3 regions of the Streptomyces sp. NPDC097981 genome follow, and region 3 is predicted to be linked to each of the others. Evidence: riboswitches for the same ligand, from Rfam matches in the RefSeq annotation. Region 3 holds a riboswitch; each other region holds the start of a gene.
The links. A riboswitch is a leader RNA that binds a small molecule or an ion and turns the genes downstream of it on or off. The one in region 3 is predicted to bind cyclic di-AMP.
Positions count from the first base shown of each region.

Region 1 (3,265 bases), on a different contig from region 3:
CGCTCAGCGCCGTCCAGCGCGTCCTCGACATCACCGCCGAGGAGGTGCAGGCCGTGGCCGCGGCCCGGCTGCGCCCCGACAACCGCGCGGCGCTGGTGTACGAGCCGCTCCCGGCAGAGGCCGACGAGAACGACGAGAACGAGGGGGCGGAGCAGTGAGCGACACCGCAGCCGTCACGATGACCTTCCACCCGCAGCCGCAGGCCGGCGAGGCCAAGCCGTGGGCCTTCCCGGCCCCGGAGCGCGGCTCCCTGCCCAACGGCCTGACCGTGCTGCGCTGCCACCGGCCCGGCCAGCAGGTCGTCGCGGTCGAGGTCAACCTCGCCGCCCCGCTGGACGCCGAGCCCGAGGGCCTGGACGGCGTGGCGACCATCATGGCCCGCGCGCTGTCCGAGGGCACCGACAAGCGCTCGGCCGAGGAGTTCGCGGCCGAGATGGAGCGCTGCGGTGCCACGCTCGACGCGCACGCCGACCACCCGGGCGTGCGGGTCTCCCTGGAGGTTCCGGCCTCCCGGCTGGCCAAGGCGCTGGGCCTGATCGCCGAGGCGCTGCGCGCGCCCGCCTTCGCCGACAGCGAGGTCGACCGGCTGGTGCGCAACCGGCTCGACGAGATCCCGCACGAGCTGGCGAACCCGCAGCGCCGCGCGGCCAAGGAGCTGTCCAAGCAGCTCTTCCCGCCCACCCTGCGGATGTCCCGGCCGCGCCAGGGCACCGAGGAGACCGTCGCCCGGATCGACTCCGCGGCCGTACGCGCCTTCTACGAGGCCCACGTACGCCCCGCCACCGCCACGGCGGTGGTCGTCGGCGACCTGACGGGCATCGACCTGGACGCCGTTCTCGCGGACACCCTGGGCACCTGGACCGGAAACGCCGCCGAGGCGCTCCCGGTGGCGCCGGTGACCGCCGACGACACCGGCCGCGTGGTCATCGTGGACCGGCCCGGCGCGGTCCAGACGCAGCTGCTCATCGGCCGGATCGGGCCGGACCGGCACGAGCGGGTCTGGGCGGCGCAGGTGCTCGGTACGTACTGCCTGGGCGGCACCCTCACCTCGCGCCTGGACAAGGTGCTGCGCGAGGAGAAGGGCTACACGTACGGCGTGCGCGCCTTCGGCCAGGTGCTGCGCTCCACGGCCGACGGCAAGGGCGCCTCGATGCTCGCCATCAGCGGCTCGGTGGACACCCCCAACACCGGCCCGGCGCTCGACGACCTCTGGAAGGTGCTCCGCACCCTTGCGGAGGGCGGCCTGACCGATGCCGAACGGGATGTGGCGGTGCAGAACTTGGTGGGCGTGGCCCCGCTGAAGTTCGAGACGGCCGCGGCCGTCGCCGGCACGCTCGCCGACCAGGTCGAGCAGGAGCTTCCGGACGGTTACCAGGCGCAGTTGTACGCGCAGCTGGCCCGCACGGGCACGGTGGAGGCGACTTCGGCCGTCCTGGCCGCCTTCCCGGTGGACCGCCTGGTCACCGTCCTGGTCGGTGACGCGTCGCAGATCGAGGAGCCGGTGCGGGCGCTCGGGATCGGCGAGGTCACCGTCGTCTCCAACTGACGGACATCTCAAGGGGCTCCGGTGACTTGTCCGCCGGGGCCCTTTATGTCTGTTTAGTGGAGAGGTTGCTTGTATGTGGTGTGGCGTACGCAACAAAAAGGCGCGTCTGTTTGGCGATTGACTGATGATCCGCCTAGCGTCGGCCGTGCTGTCCGTCAGTTGTACGCGCCGCATCCGCGGCACCGGGCAGCGATCGCCGAGTCCCCGTCAGGCGCGAGCCTGGGGAGCCGGGGACCCACATGTGTCCCTGGGGTGAATCGGACCGCCTCGTCAGAGGGGGCCCGTAGGAGACCTTCCTGCTCCGAACCCGTCAGCTAACCCGGTAGGCGAGAAGGAAGGAAAGGATCGACCCCTTCATGGCGTTTGGCAGTCGTGCCGCCGGTAAGCACCGTGGTTCCAGTCGTCTGAGCCGCAAGACCGCCGGTTACGCCGGCATCGCCGCCCTCGCCACCACGGGTGTCGTCGGCTCCCTCGCAGGCCCGGCGTTCGCCGCGTCGGACAAGGCCCCCTCCATGGAGGACACCGGCCTGAACGCGGTCGTGACGGCCGAGGACCTCCCGGTCCAGATCGAGGCCCAGGCCGAGGCCCAGCAGAACGCGGCCGACGCCGCTGCCGCCAAGGAGAAGGCGGAGGCCGACGCGAAGGCGCGCGCCGCCGAGGCCAAGCAGAAGGCCGAGGAGAAGGCGAAGGCCGAGCGCGAGGCCGCCGAGCGCGCCGCCCGCGAGGAGGAGCGCAAGCGCCTCAACACCTTCGTCGCCCCCGTCGACGGGTCCTACATCAGCACCCAGTGGCACGCGGGCGGCGGCATGTGGTCCTCCGGCAGCCACACCGGCATCGACTTCCACGCGGCCTCCGGCACCTCGGTGCACGCGGTGGGCGCCGGAACCGTGGTCGAGGCCGGCTGGGGCGGCGCGTACGGCAACAACGTGGTCATCAAGCACAACGACGGCACGTACACGCAGTACGGCCACATGACCTCGCTGAACGTCTCCGTCGGCGAGCAGGTCACCCCGGGCCAGCAGATCGGCCTGTCGGGCTCCACCGGCAACTCCAGCGGCCCGCACCTGCACTTCGAGGCCCGCACCGCCGCAACCTACGGCTCGGACATCGACCCGGTCGCGTACCTGCGCCAGCACGGCGTCGACGTCTGACCCGCAGCACTTCACCGAAGGCCCCGGCTTCCCGAGCCGGGGCCTTCGTGTTGTGGCTGTAAATATCCCCGATTTCCGTCCGCGCTCGGAAAATATCGCATGTTGCAATAGAGTCCCAGTACGATCCCGGCGCGGTCGCGACAATGGGGTCGACAGTCGGAAAGAGGCGGAGGTCCGGACTTGCGTATTCCTGCGCACGCGGTATCCACGGCAATCCGCGACGACATCGTCTCCGGAGTCTTCACGCCGGGCGCCAGACTGACCGAGGAGCTGCTGGCCCGCCGGTACGGGGTCTCCCGCGTCCCGGTCCGCGAGGCGCTGCGGACCCTGGAGTCCGAGGGCTTCGTCACCACCCGGCGGCATGCGGGAGCCTGCGTCGCCGAGCCCACCGAACAGGAGGCGGCCGATCTCCTGGAGCTGCGGATGCTGCTCGAACCGCTGGCGGCCGCCCGAGCCGCCCGGCGGCGCACCGAGGCCCACCTCAAAGTCCTGCGCGGGCTGGTCAGGCTGGGCCAGGAACGGGCCAGGCGGGGCCAGGGGGAGGACCTGAGGTCCCTGGGCGGCTGGT
Region 1 covers NZ_JBEORW010000016.1:36,519-39,783, reverse strand. Annotated here, with positions in the region: gene ABTY04_RS17635 (M16 family metallopeptidase) at 1-158, shown strand, start outside; gene ABTY04_RS17630 (M16 family metallopeptidase) at 179-1,546, shown strand; cyclic di-AMP (ydaO/yuaA leader) riboswitch at 1,731-1,889, shown strand; gene ABTY04_RS17625 (M23 family metallopeptidase) at 1,903-2,697, shown strand; gene ABTY04_RS17620 (GntR family transcriptional regulator) at 2,878-3,265, shown strand, end outside.
Region 1: it holds a riboswitch for cyclic di-AMP, as region 3 does, so the genes downstream of both, ABTY04_RS17625 (M23 family metallopeptidase) here and ABTY04_RS37325 (transglycosylase family protein) in region 3, are expected to answer to the same signal.

Region 2 (3,265 bases), on a different contig from region 3:
CCCGATCGCCGCGTACGAGCCGATGGTCTTGAGTGTCGTCTTCGTCGCTGCCACGAGACCCCATCCTTCACCCCTGCACGTGACCTACGCCACCGTAGGAAGGGGTTGACGGACCGTGATCTATACCACCCGGTCGGTACGGAATAACAGGGCGTGAGGCCGGAACCCCCCTCGGGTCCCGGCCTCACGTGTCAGGTTGCCCCTCCGGCGGCGAGGGCCGTCAGATGCTCACTCCCTTGGAGCGGAGGTAGGCCAGCGGGTCGATGTCCGAGCCGTAGGACGGCCCGGTGCGGATCTCGAAGTGCAGGTGCGGGCCGGTCGAGTTGCCGGTGGAGCCGGAGAGGCCGATGGTCTGGCCGGCGGTCACGCTCTGGCCGGCCGAGACGTTCAGCTGGGACAGGTGGCCGTACTGGGAGTACTTGCCGTCCGCGTGCCGGATGACGACCTCGTTGCCGTACGCGCCGCCCCAGCCGGCGGAGACCACGGTGCCCGCGCCGACGGCCCGGACGGTGGTGCCGGAGCTCGCGATGAAGTCGACACCGGTGTGGTAGCCGCTGGACCACATGGCGCCGGGGGTCTTGTACTGGGTGGAGATCCCGCCGCCGGAGACGGGGGCGACGAAGCCGGCGGCGCTGACCGCACCGGCGGCGGACCCGCTCTTCTTGGCGGGTGCAGGTGCGGCGGCGGGGGCCGGCGCGGCATCCGCGGAGCCCTTGCCGTGGGGGGCCGGGGACTTCTTCTCCGGGGCCGGAGCGGACTCCTCGGCCGGGGCCGCCTCGCCCGGCGCACCCAGGGTCAGCTTCAGCCCGGGGTGGATGAGCGACGGGTTACCGCCCACGGCCTCGCGGTTGTCGGCGTACAGCTGCTGCCAGCCGCCCGAGAGGTGGCGGTCCTGGGCGATCTTGGAGAGGTAGTCGCCCGGCACGACCGTGTAGACGGCCGGGGCGGCCTGCGCGGCAGCGGCGGGCGCGGCCCGGAACTCCGTCGGAGCCTGCGGGGCCTGCACGGGAGCCGCGGCGGGTGCTGCGGCCGGGGCTCCGGCCGCGTGGGCGCCGGCGGCACCCAGCAGCGGCAGCGCGAGGGCCGCACCACCGGTGCCTGCAACGGCGAAACCGCGCGCCATGGAACGGGACTTGGGACGGCGGTGCTTACCCTTTGCAGGCATGGCGAATTCCTCTCCGTCGCCTGCGAGGTGAGCTGTCGGGTTCGGACGGGAGATGCCCGGCCGCACATGAAAGGAACACGTACGACTTCACCCCGAGCCGTCCCGGTACAAAGATCGGGAACAGCGACTTACCTGGTTCCCCCGCTCCTGCCGCGCGCGTGAATAGTCGAGTGCGGTTTCCGGACGGTGGCAGGATTCGGCGGTCCGTCCGGATCGATCGCGAAGGTAATCCAGCGCGGCCGCAGGGAACAAGCCGTGAATTTCCTGACGGATTCACAGGACGCGGAATCCGAAGGAATTCCGGTCACCCTCCGTCCATTCCCCGCCGCCAACGACCGCCCCGGCCCGGCCATTCGACTTTGACGATCAGGCACGCACGGTCACCGTATGATCTGCCTCACGGGGCTGCGCCCGATCTCGCCTCCGGTTATGGCAAGTTGGCCCCAAGCAGCGCAATCCGGACATCCCACCACGACGCGGAGGAATTCCCGTGACCCAGCAGATACCCCAGCCACCGCGGATGGACCCCGTGCCGGAGCCTCAGCTGGCCGGAGTACGCAACTTCCGTGATGTGGGTGGCCTGCCGACCGCCGACGGGCGACGGGTCAAGACGGGACGACTGTTCCGTAGCGGACATCTGGCACATGCCACCGATACCGATACAGAATTTCTCGCATCGCTCGGCCTGCACACCATCTTCGACTTCCGCAACGGCGCCGACCACGCCCTGGAGGGTCTCGACGTCGAGCTCCCCGGCGTGCGGAACGTCAACATCCCGCTGTCGGATCCGGCCGACGGCAAGGAATTCTGGAAGATGGTCCGCGACGGCGACCTCGAACAGCTCCGCGGCCTCCTCGGCAACGGAAAGGCCGCCGCCCGGATGACCCACTCGTACCGCTCGATGGTCAAGAACCGCACGGCCGAGCACAGCCGGGTCGTGCACGCCCTCGCCGAGGACAGCATTCCGGTGCTGATGCACTGCGCGGCCGGAAAGGACCGGGCGGGGCTTTCGATCGCCGTCACCCTGCTCGCGCTGGGCGTCGAGCGCGAAGCGATCACGGCGGACTACCTGGAGTCCAACGCCCCGCACCGCCGCTACCGCGTGCACCGCGGCAGCAGCGCGCCGGAGGCCCGCTCCCCCGAGGTGATGGAACTGCTCGCCCCGCTCTTCGACGCGCGCGCCGAGTACCTGACGGCGGCCTTCGACACCATCGACGAGCACTGGGGCGGGGTCGAGCAGTACCTCGCCGAGGGCCTCGGCCTCACGCCCGAGACCCTCGACCGGCTGCGGGACCGGCTGCTCGACTGAGGACGAGGACCCGGCCGGAAGCCGAGCAGGCCGTCAGCCGCCGCCGACGGCCTGTTTCACCAGCGTCCTGCCGAAGTCCCACATCAGCCCGCCGCCGCCGTGCGCCTCGTCCATGACCTGGCGGAAGGCGCCGACGAACCGGTCGACGTCGCGCTCGTCCACGATCAGCGGCGGGATGAGCTTGATGACCTCCAGATGGTCGCCCGACACCTGCGTCAGGATCCGGTGCTTCTGCAGCAGCGGCACCACGACCATCTGCGCGAAGAGCCCCTTGCGTGCCGCCTGGAGCATGGTCCACCGGCTGCGCAGCCCCAGCGAGGACGGCCGCCCGAACTCGATGCCGACCATCAGGCCCCGCCCGCGCACCTCGTGGAGCAGCTCGTACTCGTCCACGAGCGCGGCGAGCCGTCCGCGCAGCAGGTCGCCCATCGCGAGGGCGTTCGCGACGACCGACTCGTCCTCCATGACGGAGATCACCGCCAGCCCGGCCGCCATCGCCTGCGCGTTGGAACCGAAGCTGGCGGAGTGCACCAGGACCCGGTCCATGGACGAGTAGACGCGTCTGAAGATCCAGTCCTTGCCCAGGGTCGCACTGACCGGGACGTAGCCGCCCGAAAGGGCTTTGGCCACGCATACCAGGTCCGGTTCCACGCCTGGTTCGTGCTGGTACGCGTAGAAATCGCCGGTCCGGCCGAGGCCCGTCTGCACCTCGTCCGCGATGAGCAGCGCCTTGTGCCGGTGCAGCAGCTCCTGCGCCGCGAGCAGGAACCCGGGCGGGGCGGCGAGCACGC
Region 2 covers NZ_JBEORW010000001.1:218,081-221,345, reverse strand. Annotated here, with positions in the region: gene ABTY04_RS00970 (SGNH/GDSL hydrolase family protein) at 1-54, opposite strand, end outside; gene ABTY04_RS00965 (LysM peptidoglycan-binding domain-containing M23 family metallopeptidase) at 221-1,165, opposite strand; cyclic di-AMP (ydaO/yuaA leader) riboswitch at 1,168-1,344, opposite strand; gene ABTY04_RS00960 (tyrosine-protein phosphatase) at 1,656-2,474, shown strand; gene ABTY04_RS00955 (aspartate aminotransferase family protein) at 2,508-3,265, opposite strand, start outside.
Region 2: it holds a riboswitch for cyclic di-AMP, as region 3 does, so the genes downstream of both, ABTY04_RS00965 (LysM peptidoglycan-binding domain-containing M23 family metallopeptidase) here and ABTY04_RS37325 (transglycosylase family protein) in region 3, are expected to answer to the same signal.

Region 3 (3,265 bases):
GGCTCCTGGAGCGCCAACGCCGGCAGCGGTTCGTACGGCGGACTGTCGTTCACGCAGGAGCAGTGGAACGCGTCGGGCGGCCTCGACTTCGCCGAGCGCCCCGACCTCGCCAGCCGGTCGCAGCAGATCGCCGTCGCCGAACGCGTACTGGGCACCCAGGGCCCGCAGGCGTGGGGGCAGTGCTCGGAGTCGGCCGGGCTGACCCGCCAGGCCCCCGCCGCAACCGTGGACCCGGGCCTGCCCGGCACGCTCACACCCGTAGCCCCGAGCCCCTCGCGCCCCGACAAGTCGGTCCCGAAGGGCGGCTCCGGCGAGAAGGCGAAGGACTTCGGCGCCCCGACCGCGACTCCGGCCCCGGTCTTCACGCTTCCGCCGGCGCCGCTCGCGCCGAGCAGCGGACTGCCCGTCATGCCCGACCCGGACGCTCCGTCCACGTCGCCGACCGTCCCGGGGCTCCCCGGCGACCCGACCGCGACCCCCGGCGCCCCCACGGTCCCGACGACGCCCACCGCGCCGACCACCCCGGGAACCCCGGGAACCCCGGGAACCCCGGGAACCCCTGGGAACCCGGCGGACCCGACCGCTCCGGTCACCCGGGGCGCTCCCGGTGCCCCCTCGGCCCCGGGTGCCTCCACCGACCCGGCCGCCATCCCGGACACCTCCGGCAACGGCAAGCACCGTGGTACGCCCGCCACCGAGGTGCCCGTCACGACCGGCGCGGTGTCGAACCCCTCGTACACCGTCCAGGCGGGCGACAGCCTGGCCACCATTGCGTCCGCCAAGGGGGTCAAGGGCGGCTGGAACGCGCTCTACCACGCCAACGCGCAGGTCATCGGCAATGACGCCGATCTGATCAAGCCCGGCCAGAATCTGGATCTAAGCCAGAAATAGCGACACTTCGGACACCCAGAAAGACCTGAATGTCCGTTATCGGCAAGTGAGACATGTGTCTCTTCCGGTCAACTGGCGTGTCCCGCCCGGAGCCTTCCGCAAACCCCGCCCTCACCTGCGCAAATGCCCCAAAGAAGAGCGCAAGTAGGGGCCGTTTCTCCCCGATGTTCCTCGTTGAACATCGGGGAGAGACCTGCCTACCTTCTGAGTCGCCCGTCACCGCGGGCTCCTTCGACCGCATCGCCGAGTCCTGCCGGCGGACGGGGGGAACAGTCGTCGCGTCAAGCGCCGAAGGCAGGAGCGGGGGAACCAAGGTAGGCGCCGGGACCGGCCATTGAGAGATGGTCACGGAAACGGCTAGGGGTTAAGTCGTGCGCCACATTGCACGGCCGGGCACTCATCCGCCCGAACCCGACAGCTCACCTCGTAGGCGTCGGTGAGGAGAACTCCATGCTGCTTTCCGGCAAGGGCAAGCACCGCCGCGCCACGGCCATCCAGCGGACCACCCGCATCGTCACGCTCGCCGGTGTCGCCGGTGTCGCCGTCGCCGCGCCCCTGATGGCGGCCGGCTCGGCTTCCGCCGCCACCTCCTCCGAGTGGGACCGCGTCGCCCAGTGCGAGTCCGGCGGCAACTGGGCCATCAACACGGGCAACGGCTACTACGGCGGCCTGCAGTTCTCGTCCTCCACCTGGGCCGCCTACGGCGGCAAGGCGTACGCCTCCCAGGCCAACCAGGCCTCCAAGGGCCAGCAGATAGCCATCGCCGAGAAGGTCCTCAAGGGCCAGGGCAAGGGCGCCTGGCCGGTCTGCGGCAAGGGCCTGTCCAACTCCTCGTACTCGGGCGGCGGTTCGACCGACACCCCGAAGCAGGCCCCGAAGACCGAGGCCAAGAAGACCGAGACGAAGAAGGTCGAGACGAAGGCGGCGCCGAAGAAGGAGACCACGCGCTCCGAGGCCGCCCCGACCACCCGCTCCGAGCGCTCCGAGGCCCCGGCCCCGAAGACCGGCAACGGCTCGTACGAGGTCAAGTCCGGCGACACCCTGGGCACCATCGCCGAGGTCAACGGCGTCAAGGGCGGCTGGGAGAAGCTCTTCGAGCTCAACAAGGACATCGTCTCGGACGCCGACCTGATCTTCCCGGGTCAGAAGCTGAAGCTCAGCTGAATCCTGCGGTAACAACCGCGGCAGCGTGTGCAGCACGCGGCATCCCCACCGCCCGGCGCGTCTCCCCTCACGCGCCGGGCGGTGGTGCGTTGTGCGCGCCCGACCCGGCCGGAACGCCGGCGATCGAGAGCCCTATGTCCAGGAAAGAAGGTATTCGGGCCCTTTTTCGTCCCAGGAGGCGGGCGGTCGGCGGGCCGAGAGCCCGGATCCGGTTAGGCTCTAGTCGGCGGGGCCATCCCACGGCCCGACATGCCACCGCACACCCAGCGTCACATCCCAGAAGGAGATGCTCGTGCCGTCCATCGACGTCGTCGTAGCCCGGGAAATCCTGGACTCCCGAGGCAACCCCACGGTCGAGGTCGAGGTGGGCCTCGACGATGGCAGCACCGGCCGTGCTGCAGTTCCGTCCGGCGCCTCCACCGGTGCCTTCGAGGCCATTGAGCTCCGTGACGGTGACCCCAACCGTTACATGGGCAAGGGTGTCGAGAAGGCCGTCCTCGCGGTCATCGAGCAGATCGGCCCGGAGCTCGTCGGCTACGACGCCACCGAGCAGCGCCTGATCGACCAGGCCATGTTCGACCTGGACGCCACCGACAACAAGGGCTCGCTCGGCGCCAACGCCATCCTCGGCGTGTCCCTCGCCGTCGCGCACGCCGCGTCCGAGGCCTCGGACCTCCCGCTCTTCCGCTACCTCGGCGGCCCGAACGCGCACCTGCTGCCCGTTCCGATGATGAACATCCTCAACGGTGGGTCGCACGCCGACTCCAACGTGGACATCCAGGAGTTCATGATCGCCCCGATCGGTGCGGAGTCCTTCTCCGAGGCCCTTCGCTGGGGCGCCGAGGTCTACCACACCCTCAAGAAGGTCCTGCACACCAAGGGCCTGTCCACCGGCCTGGGCGACGAGGGCGGCTTCGCCCCGAACCTGGAGTCCAACCGCGCCGCGCTCGACCTCATCATCGAGGCCATCAAGCAGGCCGGCTACACCCCGGGCAAGGACATCGCGCTCGCGCTCGACGTCGCCGCGTCCGAGTTCTACAAGGACGGCAAGTACGAGTTCGAGGGCCAGTCCCGCTCGGCCGCCGAGATGACGGACTACTACGCCGAGCTCGTCGAGGCGTACCCGCTGGTCTCCATCGAGGACCCGCTGTTCGAGGACGACTGGGCCGGCTGGAAGACCATCACCGACCGCCTGGGCGCCAAGGTCCAG
Region 3 covers NZ_JBEORW010000071.1:6,124-9,388, reverse strand. Annotated here, with positions in the region: gene ABTY04_RS37330 (transglycosylase family protein) at 1-891, shown strand, start outside; cyclic di-AMP (ydaO/yuaA leader) riboswitch at 1,168-1,339, shown strand; gene ABTY04_RS37325 (transglycosylase family protein) at 1,342-2,055, shown strand; gene eno (phosphopyruvate hydratase) at 2,342-3,265, shown strand, end outside.